Regions from separate parts of the Labrenzia sp. THAF187b genome, predicted to be linked through region 2. Evidence: riboswitches for the same ligand, from Rfam matches in the RefSeq annotation. Region 2 holds a riboswitch; each other region holds the start of a gene.

Evidence for each region. A riboswitch is a leader RNA that binds a small molecule or an ion and turns the genes downstream of it on or off. The one in region 2 is predicted to bind thiamine pyrophosphate.
Region 1: it holds a riboswitch for thiamine pyrophosphate, as region 2 does, so the genes downstream of both, thiO (glycine oxidase ThiO) here and FIV03_RS10935 (ABC transporter permease) in region 2, are expected to answer to the same signal.
Region 3: it holds a riboswitch for thiamine pyrophosphate, as region 2 does, so the genes downstream of both, thiC (phosphomethylpyrimidine synthase ThiC) here and FIV03_RS10935 (ABC transporter permease) in region 2, are expected to answer to the same signal.

What each region holds. Positions count from the first base shown of each region.
Region 1 is NZ_CP045344.1:4,891,593-4,897,198, forward strand. It holds gene FIV03_RS22415 (CoA-acylating methylmalonate-semialdehyde dehydrogenase) at 1-350, opposite strand, end outside; gene FIV03_RS22420 (LysR family transcriptional regulator) at 695-1,576, shown strand; gene FIV03_RS22425 (thiamine phosphate synthase) at 1,604-2,209, opposite strand; gene FIV03_RS22430 (thiazole synthase) at 2,206-2,979, opposite strand; gene thiS (sulfur carrier protein ThiS) at 2,985-3,182, opposite strand; gene thiO (glycine oxidase ThiO) at 3,166-4,143, opposite strand; TPP riboswitch at 4,306-4,426, opposite strand; gene FIV03_RS22445 (DNA topology modulation protein FlaR) at 4,474-4,998, opposite strand; gene FIV03_RS22450 (pirin family protein) at 5,145-5,606, shown strand, end outside.
Region 2 is NZ_CP045344.1:2,363,458-2,369,063, reverse strand. It holds gene FIV03_RS10940 (ABC transporter substrate-binding protein) at 1-255, opposite strand, end outside; gene FIV03_RS10935 (ABC transporter permease) at 278-1,123, opposite strand; TPP riboswitch at 1,181-1,287, opposite strand; gene FIV03_RS10930 (hypothetical protein) at 1,369-3,141, opposite strand; gene FIV03_RS10925 (adenylosuccinate synthase) at 3,406-4,698, opposite strand; gene FIV03_RS10920 (MFS transporter) at 4,982-5,606, opposite strand, start outside.
Region 3 is NZ_CP045346.1:69,233-74,838, reverse strand. It holds gene thiC (phosphomethylpyrimidine synthase ThiC) at 430-2,238, opposite strand; TPP riboswitch at 2,330-2,455, opposite strand; gene repA (plasmid partitioning protein RepA) at 2,725-3,918, shown strand; gene repB (plasmid partitioning protein RepB) at 3,922-4,923, shown strand; gene repC (plasmid replication protein RepC) at 5,147-5,606, shown strand, end outside.

The DNA.
Region 1 (5,606 bases), 2.5 Mb from region 2:
TGCGGCGCACCAATGCAGAACTCGGCAACTTCCAGACCGCGGATAACGTCGCCCTTGGCGTCCGGAATCGTTTTGCCATGCTCGCGGGAAAGAGCTTCAGCCAGCTTGTCCATGTCGCGGTTGAGAAGATCAACGAACTTCATCATCACGCGAGCGCGACGCTGCGGATTGGTGGCAGCCCAGGCAGGCTGTGCGGCAGCGGCATTGGCAATTGCCGCGTCCATCTCGGCCTGGCTGGCCAGGGCGACCTGCGCCTCGACTTCACCGGTTGCCGGGTTGTAGACATCTGCAAAGCGGCCGGAGGTTCCCTCCACGTGTTTGCCGCCGATAAAATGACCGATCTTCCGCATGTCGCGTTTCTCCCAATATGTCCTGACACCAGCCAAAAGGATTTTGGGCGAGCATCAAAGATGATGTCTTTTTTGACTTTTATTTTTGCTACAAACAAGAACCAGATTTCCGGACCCGTTGTGCGTTTTTTGAAGTTATGCAATAAAATGCCACAGAGCGTTTGAGACAAACGATAGGTCCAATTCCCCTCGGTTGTCATCCCGGCTGAAACTCTACCAAATGCCGGTGCGCAGCAAGACGTGATCTCACCACCATGAACTCGGCGGCCATGGCGCCTGGTATCCGAACATCGGTTGAAAAAAACAAATCAGAGCGGGCTGATTATCGCGGAAAGCAAATCAACATGAACTGGGACGACATCCGCATCTTTCTCGCGATCGCTCGAACAGGACAAATCCTGGCGGCAGCGCGCCGTCTCGGCCTCAACCACGCCACGGTGGCACGCAGGCTGACGAGCCTTGAAGACAGCATCGGCACACGCCTCTTCGACAGATCAACATCCGGCTGCCTTCTGACGGAAGCCGGCAGCCGGTTCTTTGACCGGGCAGAACGGATCGAAGCCGAGGCGGTGGCAGCGGAAGCCGACCTGACAAACAACACGCCGGAAATTTCCGGAACCGTTCGCATCGGTGCGCCCGATGGTTTCGGTGTCGCGTATCTTGCGCCCCGGCTTGGCAAGCTCACGGAAAAACATCCAGGACTGACGGTGCAGCTCGTTCCAGTACCCCGCTCCTTCTCGCTCTCCCGCCGTGAAGCTGATATCGCCGTGACAATAGACAGGCCGGAAACAGGCAGGCTGGTTGCCGGCAAGCTCGTCGACTATTCGCTCGGCCTTTATGCGTCAAAAACCTATCTGGAAAGCCGGGGAACGCCTTCCTCCGCAAGCAATCTGATCGACCACGATCTTATTGGTTACGTGGAAGACCTGCTCTACTCGCCATCGCTGAACTATGGCACCGAGATCCTCAAAGACTGGACCGCACGATTTGAAATCGCCTCCGCACTCGGCCAGACCGAAGCAGTCAGGTCCGGCGCCGGTATCGGCATCCTTCACGATTTCATCGCGCGCGATAATGCCGATCTGGTCGCAGTTCTCCCGGAGATAAAGCTTCACCGGGCTTACTGGATGGTGACACATGAAAGTTCACGCCCTCTCCGCCATGTCGCTGCAGCACAGGACTTTCTGCGCGATCAAGTCGCGCGCGACAAGGCGATATTCGGCTAGCCAGGCCGAAGGTGAAACGCGCTCGACCTACCGCCAGGGATCTGTCGCCATTATCCATTCCCTGGTGCGTGCTTCCGGATCGGCATTGCGGGTGATGTCGGTGACAACGGCTGCGATATCTGCGCCGTTCTCGAACACACCCGGCAGACGCTCCGGATTGAGGCCGCCAATGGCAACAAGCGGCAATTCGCCGATCTGCCGCTTCCACCGACCGACCTTTTCAACGCCTTGAGGCGCCCATTTCATTTCTTTCAGGATCGTCGGATAGACAGGCCCCAGCGCGACATAATCGGGCTCGACAGAAAGCGCTGTTTCCAGTTCCTCACCGTCATGGGTCGAAACGCCAAGTTTCAGCCCCGCCTTGCGAATGGCCGCCACATCGGCGTCAGCAAGGTCTTCCTGACCAAGGTGGACAAAGTCGCAGTCCAGTTCAATCGCGAGCTGCCAATAATCGTTCACGACAAGTTGGCAGCCGTGCTTCTCGCACACGCTCTTGGATGCTGCGATTTCCTTTCGCAGGACTTCATCACTCGCGTCCTTGATGCGCAGTTGAACCAGCTTGACGCCAAGCGGAACCAGTCGCTCGATCCATTCGGAACTGTCGACGATGAGGTAAAAGGGATCGAGCTTCATTCAAACACCGCCATTCCGAGAACCGGGGTAGAAGGAACCGCCATGTCGCGGGGTTCCAGGGGTTGGGCTTTATAGGCCAGGCGACCGGCCTCAATTGCAACTGCAAAGGCTTTGGCCATCGCGACAGGGTCTCCGGCCTTTGCGACAGCCGTATTCAGCAGTACCGCATCGAAACCGAGTTCCAGAACAGCGGCCGCATGGGACGGTCTGCCAAGACCGGCATCGACAACAAGTGGGATGCCTCTGAAGTGACTGCGATAAGCACGAAGGGCATCCGGATTGACCGGCCCCTTCGCCGAACCGATTGGCGCACACCAGGGCATCAACACCTGGCATCCCGCCTCAAGCAACCGGTCGCCGACAACAATATCGTCCGTCGTATATGGAAACACCTTGAATCCGTCATCGCTCAGGATACGTGCGGCTTCCACGAGGCCAAAGACATCCGGCTGCAGGCTGTCGTGATGACCGATCACTTCCAGCTTGATCCAGTCGGTTCCAAATAGGTCGCGCGCCATTTTAGCGGTGGTGACGGCTTCCTTTACCGAATGACATCCGGCAGTGTTGGGCAGCACCTTGACGTTCATTTCACGGATAAGGTCCCAGAACCGGCCGCCTCCGCCACTTCCTGCCGTTTCGCGCCGAAGGGACACCGTCAGAATTTCAGCCCCGGATACCTTCACCGCGTCCGACAGAATTTGGGGTGATGGGTACTGGGCAGTTCCAAGCAGGAAACGCGACGCAACGCTTTCGCCGTAAACTTCAAACATGGGCGTCATCCTCCCTGCATCGGCGACAGGATCTCGATACGGTCGCCCGCCTCAAGGAAGCAAGCGCTTCGTTCTTCAGCACAAACCAGATCGCCGTTGCGTGCCGTTGCAAGAAACTCATGGTCATAGGCCAGTTCGTCCAGAAGCGCAGCCAGCGTCGCGCTGACAACTTCCTGAGGTTCGCCGTTAATGGTTAGCTTCAAGGGACTTCTCCTGAAGGTGTTGCACGATCCTGTCTGCCGCCTCCGTGGCAAAATGCGGAGCAAGCAGGAAGCCATGCCGGTAAAATCCGTTCATTGACAACGTGTTGCCGGTAAACGTGAGACGAGGAAGATTGTTTGGATATGCCGGGCGGAGGCCCACCCCGGTTTCGATGATCTTTGCCTCGGCAAATCCCGGATGCAGGCTGTAGGCGGCATTCAGAAGTTCCATGGTGGACCGAACACTGACGGCCCCCTGGTCGCGACTTTCGATCATGGTCGCACCGACCATGAAGACCCCATTGTCACGAGGCACCACGTAAACCGGAATTCGGGGGTGCAGAAATCGCACCGGCCGCGAAAGCGAGACATCCGGTGCATGCAAGATCAACATTTCACCGCGTACGGGACGCAAGTGCGGATCCGGCGAGGCCATGCCGGTACAGTCTGCAATCAGGTCGGTCGACAAGGTGAAGTCCTGCGCCTCGAACCTGACGTGAGCACCACCTTCTGAAACCTTTGCCTTTAATGTGGTGAGAGCCAGGCGCGGATCGAGATGGGCTTCCCCGACAAAATGGAGCCCCTTTGCAAAACGGCCTGCGAGGTCCGGCTCGAGTGCGCCCAGCGCTGCGCTGTCGAGCCATTCAAAACCGTTGGTCCGAGAAGCGAACCGGCTCAATTCTCCAGTATCGCGCGGCGCAGCAACAACCAGCGTGCCATTTTGCTGAACCTGCCCTGGCAGGACCTTGCGCCACCAGCCAATGGACGCTTGTCCAAGCCGCAAGACCTCTTCTTCTGCGTTTTCCCGCTCACACCAAGGCGCCAGCATGCCACCTGCGAGCCAGGAAGCACTGGCGGACAAATCCCTGCTTTTTTCCACCAGTTCGACTTGCACGCCGCGCAAGACAAGCTCATGCGCCAGCGCCAGACCGGCGACACCTGCTCCCTTTATCCCGACCCTCATTCCGGCCCTCTTCCGGGAAAGACCGCAAGTCCTTCGCCTTTGCGCGATAACCGGTATCCCGCTTGCATAAAACGCATCTCCGTACGGACCGGAAAAGGTCCCGCATTTCGGACATTCGGCTTGGAAAGGTGGCCAAGGGTGGCGCATTGCGGCGGCAATTGCATTTGACCGAGAACACCTTCCCTTCGCCAGCATGACCTGGATCAGGTTCGTCGGGTCCCTGCACTGCGCAAGTGCGCCAGCAGTATCTCAGCCTCTTCTGGAGGCACCCCGGGTGAGCCCCTGTTGTGCCGCCCGTCAGGCGCACCTGTCAAGAGACAGGATGAGCCTTCAGCCCTGTTGCCGAGGGCTCGCCAGAAAGTCGTCGATTTCGGCAAGGGTGCTGAACCGATAGACTTTCAGATGGTCCGGAGGTTCGCGGTAGATGTGCTCCAGCTTGGCTCTGGCGGATTGTCTCGTTCGCCAGATGAACCTCAGGAATTCAACAGTTTGCCAGTTGAACTGCTCCGGGCAGCCCTCGGCCAGATCCGGACGGCTCTGCCCATTGTACTTCACGGACCGTTTCAGCACTCGAAATATGCGGCGCGTTACCGGGACGTCGAGCCAGATGAAAGTGTCGGCACGTTCGACTCGCTCCGCATAGGTGCTTGAATGACCGCCCTCGAAGATCCAGACATCCTTCAGATGGACCTCATGTGTCAGCCGGTCTTTCTCTTCCCGGGACCGTTCATTCCAGCCGGAGCGGTAGTGAATCTTGTCCATGTGGTACACCGGCAGTCCAGTTTTCCGCCCAAGGGCAACGGCAAGCGTGCTTTTGCCCGAGCCCGGGCCGCCAACGATCATCACGCGTTTCATGTCGCACCAAACAAAAGCAAGGAAGGGCTGGTCGTTATACAGATTGTGCAGGGGATGAAAACCCGAAACAGACTGTTCAATGGACACTTCGGCTTCGCAGGCCCTATCTAGTTTGCAAGACAGAATGTTCTTTGATGGAGAGGCAGATGAGCTGGTTGAATTGCCCTGATCCCGTACCGGGAAATGCTGCAAGCTGTGACCCGATTGAAACGATCATCGTACCGCGGACATCCGACCTCGGCGGATTTTCGGTAAGACGAGCCTTGCCGTCCGCCAGGCGGCGGATGGTTGGCCCGTTCATCTTCTTCGACCAGATGGGCCCGGCAGAACTTTTGGTCGGCGGCGGTATCGACGTGCGTCCACATCCTCACATCGGGTTGGCGACAGTTACCTATCTCTTCGAAGGCGAGATGTATCACCGTGACAGCCTTGGAACGGAGATTGCGATTGCCCCCGGTGCTCTGAACTGGATGAGTGCCGGCAAGGGCATCGTGCATTCCGAACGTGAGAGGCCGGAACGCCTGCAGAAAAAACGTCCCCTGTTCGGCCTGCAGAGCTGGGTGGCCCTGCCCAAACACCTGGAAGAGACCGACCCGACCTTCCAGCAC
Region 2 (5,606 bases):
CGGCTGATAGGACACCGCGATATCGCCCTGCCCGGCAGCAACCAGTTTCGGCGGCATTGCCGGGTCCGCCGGTTCGATGATCTCAACCTCGAGGCCTTCTGCCTCGAAGAAACCCTTGGTCTGCGCAGTTACCAGCGGCGCGTGATCCGGATTGATGAACCAGTCGAGCAGCAAGGTCAGTTTCTCATTGGCCTGTACCGGCCCCGATGCCAGCAGCCCGGCGGCCAATGCGAGTGACAGGATTTGTTTTTTCATGAGGTCCTCCGTAGAGCGGCAGCTAGCTGAGCGGCTGCCATGGAACAAGAAGTCGGGTGAGATGGTTCACGGCAAAGCGCATGATCAGCACCATCGCCGCGAGCAGGATCAGGGCGGCGAACATCATGTCCGCCTGCATCCGGTTGCTGCTTTGAAGCATGATGAAGGCAAGGCCTCCTTTCGCCCCGGCCCATTCGCCGATGATCGCTCCCATGGGAGCGAACACCGCGGCCACCCGCAGGCCGGAGGCAAACGCCGGCAAGCCTGACGGCAGGCGAAAGAACCAGAGTTCCTTCAGGCGAGACAGACGATAAAGCCGGGCGAGATCGCACAAACCCGGGTCAAGCCGCTGCAGGCCATCGAAAAACGTCGATGTGACCGTGAAGAAGATGACCAGGATGATAACGACGATCTTGGATGCCAGCCCGAAACCGAGCCAGAGCACCAGGATCGGCGCGATTGCGAAAACAGGCAGGGCCTGCGTCACCAGAATGGGTGGCATGGCAAATCTTGCAGCAATCGGAAACAGCCACAAAAGAACGGAAAGCAATGCCCCGGCGGCTGCCCCCAGCACAAACCCGAGCACCGTCTCATAGGCCGTAATGCCGGCATGATGCAGAAGGAAGCCTGCGTGTTTGACAAAGGCTGTAAAGACGCGGTCCGGACCCGGCAGGATATAATGCTGGGTGTCGAACACATGGACGATAGCCGCCCAGATTGCGACAGTCAGCAGCAGGCCGAGTATGGTCCTGGCAACAGCTTTCACAAACGCCATCATCCCGCAGCTCCCGTCGCCATTGGCCGACAGGAACGTATGAAAGCCGATACCGGCATTCGGATGTGCGGCGACCGCAGTGGTCGCGGACAAGTACGCATAGGATCTCCCGTCTTCGGACAAGCCGAAAATGACAATGGAGATCCGGGAATAGGCTAAGGATTCCGTCCCTTCGCCGGCATGACCCGGATCAGGTTCTAAGGGTTCGGCATTACGCCATCTCAGCTCCGGTAACCGGAACACCCCTCGGACCAAGGCGGACCATGCCTTGTGTGACGGAAAAAGGCAAGCCGCCGTGAGGCGGCTTTTTCAGATTTTGAAAGGAGGCAGGCTGGCGCTTAGCCGGCTTGCCAGGACGTGATCGCCTTTTCAACGGCATCTGCACCGGCGGTTCCCTTTTCCAGGGTCAGGATGCCGCGCTTGCCGTTTTCATAAAGCATCGGAATGTCGATCCAGCCGCGTTCGCGCAGCAGGGCGAGATTGCGTTGCTGCTCGTTCGGCAGGCTGGAAAGGGCAATCCAGAAAAAGCCCGGAGACACTTTCACGGAAGCGCCGATCAGCGCATCACCGCGGGCTTCTTCCGTAGGCTTCATGACCAGGCCGGGCACGTTGACGACATCACCCGGAGCGAAGTTTTCCGGGAACTCGTACTTGATCTCGACCAGATGGCTGGCGGGCAAGGAGGTATCGTCATTCGGCTTGATGCGAATGTCGACCTTCACATCCCGCTCGGGGATTTCAATGGAGGCGCTCAGAACCGCGAGAGCCTTGCCGTCCAGATTCGTTTCTTCATCGACACCCCAAACGACAGCGCCTTGCGCAGCCGTTCCGGCACCGCCGGACTCTTCCCCTTCTTCGTAAAGGATAGAGCGCTGCACCGAGGAATCCGCAGCCGTGGCGGACGGAGCCGGTGAAGTTTCGTCTGGCGAAATGGCCGAGAGATTGTCTTCCGGTACCGCAATCGGGCTTTCGGTGGTTGCAGAAGACTGATCGTTTTCTCCGCTCGTCACGATGGACGGCTGAGAAGGTTCGGGCGCAGCGGAAGCTGGTGTATCGACCTGCGGTGTATCGGCCGGCGCAGGCGAATCAGACTGTCCGGTAATTGTCGTCGTGGTTACCGTACGTGCATCCGGGGCAACCACATCCGTCTCGCCTTCGTTCAACAGGCGGTCGGTGTTTTTCGAAGGCTCTTCACCTTCCCCGGCAGGGGCAGCGGTCGAAGGCTCCGGCGTGGTGTCCGGCTGCGTATCGACAGGCGTTTGCGAAGAAGACGCGATCGGCACGTTGCCGCTATCGGCTGTCTCATCGCCCGCAGGCATCAGGAAATAGGCTCCGGCGCCCAGGAGCACCAGCAGCAGGACACCTGCAGCAATCGCGATCGGAACGGTGCGGCTACCGGATGAATCACCACGCAGCGCATCCGAAGCACTCGGCTTGGCGCGCTTTGAGCGGCTTTTCTTGGAGGTCGACTTGTCCTTCGGCTTGGTTGTCTCGTCGCCAGGATAAGCCTGGTCGGCGGGATCGGCCGCACCGGCGTTATCTGCAGGCTCGAACAGGCCATCATCTGCCTGTTCCGGCTGCACCGGTCCGCCGAAAGAGGGCTCCTGGCGCACAGGCGCAGCGCCCGGGTCGGCAGCTTCCTTGGCGTGGTGAACAGCCTGGCTGGCCGCGGTGCCAAGCGCTTCGGCCTGTGTCAGGGTTTCCTTCAAGGGCGACGGAGCCGGGGTACCCACCACCGGCGCTGCAGTTGTTTCAGGTTCCTGCGGTGCAGGCGCAGGCGCTTCGGGCGCAGCCTCTGCCACCGGTTCGGCCGGAGGCGGCGTCACGGGCGGTGCGGAAACCTGCGGCGCCGGGGTCGGCGTCTCGACCTTCGGAACGGTGGGGCTGAGACCGAGGCTTTCGCGGGCGGCTTCGGCTTCCACCTTGCGGATGGCTTCTTCCAGACGCAGCTGCTCGGCCGTGATCTCGGACGGCGCCAGCGGCGGCTCATAGGCTTTCAGCTGATTGACAATGGCATTGCGCGCACGGCTGTAAACGCTTCTGCGTGCAGCACCATTGTTTTCAGGTAAAGACGCGATCGTTTTCTTCAGAATTGAATAGTAATCAGCCATCTTCCTGCCTACCGGCCGACTGCAAGGATCTGTTCTGCGGGCCCGAGATTTCGTTTCATTCTCAGGCTTATAGCAAGTTTTTCGAAAACCGGTGCTATTTCTTCAATAACTTCGCCGCGACAGAGAACCTCGCAGTACCCTTTTCCTAACACAGATTGTTTGTTCGGCACACTCATGGAACGCCGAAAACGAAAGGTGGTTGCGTGCGGTGATTCGCAGCACGCAACCGCAGTCCTTAATAATGTGCTTCTAACGTCACAGATCTCAATCCTGGAAGGGATTCTGCACAAGAATTGTGTCGTCTCGTTCCGGACTTGTCGACAGAAGAGCGACCGGAGCACCGATCAGTTCTTCGACATGACGCACATATTTGATCGCCTGCGCCGGCAGATCGGCCCAGGTGCGAGCACCTTCGGTCGATTCTTTCCAGCCCGGCAGGCTTTCGTAAATCGGCTTCACGCGCTCCTGGGCACCCTGCGAAGCCGGCAGATAATCGATGCGCTCACCGTCCAGTTCGTAGCCGATGCAGATCTTGATTTCATCAAGACCGTCCAGAACGTCCAGCTTGGTCAGCGCGATGCCGGTGATGCCCGAGGTGCAGACGGTCTGGCGCACCAGCACAGCGTCGAACCAGCCGCAGCGGCGGCGGCGGCCGGTAACCGTACCGAACTCATGGCCGCGCGTACCGAGGAACTCGCCGATCTCGTCCTTCAGTTCGGTCGGGAACGGGCCCTCACCGACGCGTGTCGTGTAGGCCTTGGTAATACCGAGCACATAGTTGATCGAATTCGGGCCAAGGCCACTGCCTGCCGCAGCCTGGCCGGCGACCGTGTTGGACGACGTCACGAAGGGATAGGTGCCGTGGTCGATGTCGAGCAACGCGCCCTGTGCACCTTCGAAAAGGATACGCTTGCCCTGACGGCGCAGATCGTCCAGCAGGTACCAGACCTTGTCCATGTAGGGCAGGACCTTGTCCGCAACGCTGGCAAGTTCGTCGTAGATCGCCTGTGCGGAAACCTCATCCTGGCCAAGCCCCCGGCGCAGAGCATTGTGGTGCGTCAGCAAGCGGTCGATCTTGGCTGGCAGAGTGGCAAGGTTCTTCAGGTCCATCAAACGGATAGCGCGGCGGCCAACCTTGTCTTCATACGCCGGTCCGATACCGCGCTTGGTGGTGCCGATGCGCGTTCCGGTGTTGGAATTCTCGCGCAACGCATCAAGCTCGCGGTGCAGAGACAGGATCAGCGTTGCGTTCTCGGCAACACGCAGGCTTTCCGGCGTCACCACGACGCCCTGCTTGCTGAGGCGTTCGACTTCCTCTGCCAGCGCATGCGGATCCAGCACGACGCCGTTGCCGATGACGGACAGCTTGCCTTCGCGTGCAACCCCGGACGGCAGGAGAGACAGCTTGTAGCTGACACCGTCGATGACAAGGGTATGACCGGCATTGTGCCCGCCCTGGAACCTTACGATGACATCGGCTTGTTCCGACAACCAGTCGACAATCTTGCCTTTGCCTTCGTCACCCCATTGCGAACCGACAACAACCACATTCGCCATCTAGACTTTGCTCTCCTGAAGCAGCTTCCGCACCATCCGAAACTTGTCCGGGGCGCCAACACGACAAGCCCCGGCAACCGGACCGGGGCAAACGGCGCGGACTATAGACAGGTTTCCCTGCTCATGCGAGTCTCCGCAGGGAGATTGAGAGGCAAAAGCAGGTTTTTTTGCCAGCTCTCCTGATCGGCCCGGTCACCCCTGTGACAATTGACCAGTCATGCCGTGCACCTGAACGGACTTTTTCCGGATTAGACTGCATTTGCGGCAATGTCGCGACGGCAGATTATTTAGCCGGCGGCTCACCAGCATCCGGCTTGTCGTTGCGCGCAAGCCTGAAGATCATCGGCGACGTGCGCAGCAGCCAGACAAAGCGATGCCGCTTGCTTGCGGGAACAGCGTCCCGGCTGACGATCCGCGCGAAGATGAACACCACGAGCGACAGGTGCAGTGTGGCGGTATAGAGGAAGAAGGCCGAGGGGCCGAATTGCTCCATCACCAGCGAGGCAATGAACGGTCCCGCCATGGCGCCCACGCCATAGGCAAGTGTGAGCCCCGCCACCACATCGATGAATTGCCCCGGCTCGGCATTGTCGTTGGCATGGGCCGCACAAAGCGAATAGAGCGGCAGAGCAAATCCGCCGAACAGGAAGACGCCTGCAAAAAGCTCCAGCCGGGTCGAAGACCCCGATATGAAGAGACAGGCCAGCCCGGCACCGACGGTAAAGACACCGAGCACGACACGCCGGTCGAGCCGGTCGGACAGCCAGCCTGCGGGATACTGGAAGATTGCCCCGGCAAAGACCCAGATCGCGATGAACGCGGCAACCGTTTCAAGCCCCAGCCCAATTCCTTCCGCATAAACCGGACCAACCATGCGGAATGCTCCGTTGGTGAGGCCGATGGTGAAG
Region 3 (5,606 bases), on a different replicon from region 2:
TAACGACGATGTGGCATTGGCCTATCAGCGTTACCCTTAAAGTGAAAAAGACCCGGACGACCTTGCAAATCGAAATCCGGGTCCAATTCATACTTTAGGGAAGGGGGCGGCGGGGAAACCTGCCATCCCACTCCGGACAAGAATATAAGTCAATTCTCTGAATTTTCCAAATGATGGATGTCAAACAGGCAATCGGATGTCCTCGCGACATCGGCCGGTAGTGTGCAAACGTGAAAAACGGCGGCCAAGCGTGACAAAACCGTGAAACGGTGCCGCAGGACCGCTCCCGGAATAGCTGAGCAAAGGCCTTTTATCAAAATACCGATTTTGGAGCCCATTCCGCTCGCCTACCGCATCGAGCGGTAGGCCATCGGGCGAAGGGAGCCCTAAACCCCTCCCCTCGAATCTCCCCTCCCCTCTGCGAATGAACTACAGATCCTTTGGCATGTAGAGATCGCCGCCAGCACGATATCTGACTGCCATCGCCTCCATGCCCTCTTGACGAGCAGCGTCGCGGATATCGTGGGAAATCCGCATGGAGCAGAATTTCGGACCGCACATGGAGCAGAAGTGCGCGACCTTGTGGGCTTCCTTCGGCAAGGTCTCGTCATGCATCGAACGGGCCGTTTCCGGATCGAGCGCGAGGTTGAACTGGTCCTCCCAGCGGAACTCGAAACGGGCGCGCGACAGGGCGTCGTCGCGGACCTTCGCTGCCGGATGACCCTTGGCGAGGTCGGCGGCATGGGCGGCGATCTTGTAGGTTATGACACCGGTCTTCACATCATTGCGGTCGGGAAGGCCGAGGTGTTCCTTCGGCGTGACGTAGCAGAGCATCGCCGTGCCGAACCAGCCAATCATCGCGGCACCGATGCCCGAGGTGATATGGTCGTAACCCGGCGCGATGTCGGTCGTCAGCGGTCCGAGCGTGTAGAACGGCGCCTCGCCGCAGACCGCAAGCTGCTTGTCCATGTTCTCCTTGATCTTGTGCATCGGCACATGACCAGGGCCTTCGATCATGACCTGGCAGTCTTTCGCCCAGGCGATCTTCGTCAGCTCTCCGAGCGTTTCCAGTTCGGCGAACTGCGCTGCGTCGTTGGCGTCGGCAATCGAGCCCGGACGCAAGCCGTCACCAAGTGAAAAGGAAACGTCGTAGGCACGGCAAATGTCGCAGATCTCCTCGAAATGCTCGTAAAGGAAGCTCTCCTTGTGATGATGCAGGCACCACTTGGCCATAATCGAACCGCCGCGCGATACGATGCCGGTAACGCGGTTGACGGTGAGCGGAATGTAGGAGAGCCGGACACCGGCATGGATGGTGAAATAGTCGACGCCCTGTTCGGCCTGCTCGATCAGCGTGTCGCGGAAGACTTCCCAGGTAAGGTCCTCGGCAATGCCGCCAACCTTTTCCAGCGCCTGGTAGAGCGGCACCGAGCCGATCGGAACCGGCGAATTCCGGATGATCCATTCACGAATGTTGTGGATGTTGCGCCCGGTCGATAGGTCCATGACGGTGTCGGCGCCCCAGCGAGTCGCCCAGACCATTTTCTCGACTTCCTCCGCCATCGACGAGGTGACGGCAGAGTTGCCGATATTGGCGTTGATCTTCACCAGGAAGTTCCGGCCAATGATCATCGGCTCCGCTTCCGGATGGTTGATATTGGCTGGGATGATCGCGCGCCCGCGGGCGACTTCCTCGCGGACGAAGTCCGGTGTAACAAAATCCGGGATCGCCGCGCCGAAGCTCTCTCCATCACGGGGAAGCTTTTCGTTTGCAGCCTTGCGACCAAGGTTTTCCCGGATGGCGATGAATTCCATCTCTGGCGTGATGATGCCGGCGCGGGCATAGGCGATCTGGGTGACGGTCTTGCCGTCTTTGGCGCGGCGCGGTTTCTGCAGGTTAGGGAATTGCAGTGTCAGGCGCTCGCCGGTGGCAAAGCCGTTGTCTTCCGGCTTGACCATGCGGCCCTCATATTCCTCCGTGTCACCGCGGGCGGCGATCCACTCGGCGCGAAGGCGCGGCAGTCCCATTTCAATATCGATCGCCTGGGTCGGGTCGGTATAGGGACCGGAGGCATCATAGACCGTGACGGGCGGTTCGCCGGCGGCCGGATGGACTGCGATCTCGCGCACTGGTACGCGGATATCGGGATGAATTTCGCCCGGCTTGTAAACCTTTGTAGAGGCAGGCAGCGGCCCCTTGGTGATTTCGGGCGTAATAGTCTTGGTGGCAATGTTCATTCTGAGGCTCCAATCTTTCAAGTTGGAGACCCAGTTCGAAGCCGGAATGATGGAAAGACGCCATGACGCTCCGGATTCTGGGCAACGTCGTACTGCAGCGCTTGCACCGTCCCTACGCCAGTATGAACTGGATCAGGTTCAACGGGTCACTGCGCTGCCATCAATCAACGGCCCAGCAGTATCTCAGCCCCTTGCCGGGGCACCCCTGGTAACGTTGCCATCGGCCATCATCCACGTGCGTTTGTCAATACAGAGATGCTTGGCTCGACGAGGAAGTGCTGTCACTTTGGCGGCAAAAGGTTGAAGGAAATGTGCCGGGTGACTCCAAAAAGTTGTCCGCGGACAACAATGCGAAGTTCTTGTCGAAACTAGGCTGAAAAATGCACTTGGTTAAGCGTTTGTAAATTGGTAACGAATCGGAGCATATTGTAACAGCGCAGTTTGAGGCGTAGTTTTCAAAAATGCGCAGTTCGAGGATTTTTCGAGATGGACACCAATCTTCTGGTTGAAGGTGCTGCTGAACACCTGCCAACGACACTTTCGGCGGACGCGAATGAGCTCGCTCATCAATTGCAGATACATCAACGAAAAATCTTTCCACCTGCTTCTCAAAAGACTATCCGAAGATTTTCGCCTGCAGAAGCAGCTAAATTGATTGGCATTAAGGAAGGCTATTTACGTCAGGTCGCCGCTGATGGGCATGGCCCCGAACCAAACGAGAACGGTAGGCGCACATATTCTGTCGAGGACATGGATCATATACGTCAGGTCTTGGACGAGAAAAATGGCACGCCAAAATATGTGCCGATCCGTCGGGGAGATGAAAAGCTTCAGGTTATCACTGTAATGAACTTCAAAGGTGGTTCCGGAAAAACCACCACATCTGCTCATTTGGCTCAGTTCTTGGCGTTGCGTGGATACCGCGTTTTAACAATTGACCTTGATCCACAAGCATCATTGTCAGCGATGTTCGGACATCAACCCGAACTAGATGTCGACGAGGGAGAAACGCTTTACGGTGCTATCCGTTATGAAGACCCTCGAGCCTTAAGCGAAATCATTCGATCCACATATACGCCAAACCTCCATATTGTTCCAGGCAATCTTGAATTGATGGAATTCGAGCATGAAACGCCCAAAGCAATGTCTGAAGGACGTTCAGCGTCCATGTTTTTCGCCCGAATAGGGGAGGTGCTGACAAGCGTTGAAAGCTATTACGACGTTGTAGTCATTGATTGCCCACCTCAGCTTGGCTTTCTAACGATGTCGGCCTTAAGTGCGGCCACAGGAGTATTGATCACCGTACATCCACAGATGTTGGACGTTATGTCTATGTCCCAATTTCTTTCTATGACAGCTGAATTGATGAGTGTTGTCGAAAAGGCCGGAGGGCGTACCAGCTATGATTGGATGCGTTACTTGGTTACTCGCTTCGAACCAAACGATGGACCACAAAGCCAGATGACCGGGTTTATGCGTTCAATATTTGGAAATCGCATGCTTCAACATGCGATGCTTAAATCTACTGCTATTTCTGATGCCGGTGTTACCAAGCAAACTTTGTATGAAGTCGAAAGAAGCCAATTTGTGCGCGGTACTTATGATCGCGCAATGGAATCTATGTCTCTCGTGAACCAGGAAATCGAAGACCTCTTAAACGTGACTTGGGGACGGAGGTAAGGGATGGCACGCAAAGACCTGATCAGTTTTTCGTCGGACGAGGATGGTGAAATCCAAGGGGATCCAAATAAATCGGATCGCCCACTGGCGGGCATCACGCCAAATAGACGGTCAAGTTCACCGGTTGGAGGCATCGCAAAAACTCTTGGCTCACTCTCAAGTCAGATGGACCGTGCTAGTGAATTAGAACGGCAACTGTTGGAAGGACAAAAGGTCGTTGAACTGGATCCCTCTCAAATAGACGATTCATTTGTTCGCGACCGTTTGGAAGCGGACCCGGAAGTCGAGAGGGACTTTGTTCAACAAATCGATGAGCACGGGCAATTAGTACCAATCCTTGTTCGTCCAAACCCGGCTCAAAAGGGTCGCATGCAGGTGGCATTCGGCCATCGTAGACTTCGGGCGGCCAGAAGCCTCAATCGAAAGGTCAAGGCTGTCGTTCGGGAGTTGAACGATGAGCAACTGGTCGTTCTTCAAGGGCAGGAAAACAGTGCCAGAACCAATCTTTCCTATATAGAACGTGCGTTGTTTGCAGCGCGATTGGAAGACCAAAAGTTCAAGCGGAATGTCATTATATCTGCGCTCAAAGTGGACAGAGCGGCTGTATCAAAAATGATCAAGCTGATCAGAGAATTGCCCGTCGAATTGATTGTTGCGATTGGCGCCGCTCCTGGTACAGGGCGACGAAAATGGATGGAACTTGCTGAGTTAGCAAAATTGGTTGATTGGAAGCCACTTCGAGAAATGTTGTCCGCGGACAACATCGCAGAGCTGACTTCGGACGAGCGTTTCGAATTCGTGCTTCGCAGCGCGAAGAAAGCAATAAAGCCGAAAAAACCAAAGATGGTGGTCCAACATGTTGAGCACGTACCGGTGACGATCAGATCGACCAAAAGCGGCACTACGTTCACCGTAAATGGAGCTAAAGCTCCAGGATTCGATGAGTTTTTGAAGGCTCAACTGAACAGTCTCTATGCGGATTACATGAAAGAGAGGGGGGAGTAAATGAGGCTCTAAACGAAAGAACCCGCCACAAGGGCGGGTCCAAACTTGAGATAAGCACGAGTGCCTATGCTCTATGTGTAGCAGCTAAAATCATAGAATCACTTGTAGCGCAACGCAAGTTCTGTCTTTGAGCAGAGCACGATTTCTTGCGTCTTTTTGCTTGTCTCGCATCTGAACACTCAGTGTCCGGTCGCGTTTATGCGCTTCCGGCAAAGGAGGACTTATGTCTTCGTCTCAGCAGATTGCGAGTTTTCGCAAGGTGTCTGCCGGGATCCTTGCGAGCGCGCATCTGGCGTCCCAGGAGGATCGGCCGAAGGTCACCAAAAAGGAAATCTCCCTGGTTCTGAAACGCGTCGCGCCGGCGCTTGGTATTGATGGCACGGCCTACCATGTCCTGGATATTCTCCTGGGCCTCGTCCAGGCGGACGACTTCCAGACAGGGAAACGGCCGGTGGTGGCGATCTCAAATCAACGGCTCGCCGAATACACACGGCGCACCACACGCACCGTCACCCGCTGCCTGAAGAAGCTCGTCGAAGCCGGAGTGCTTGCCTATCGGGACAGCCCGACTGGGCGCCGTTATATGTACCGCGGTTCAGACGGAGATTTCGCGCAGGCCTACGGGCTCGACTTCACGCCTGCATGCTTCAACTTGGAAGCCTTCAAGGCTCAGGCGGATGCGT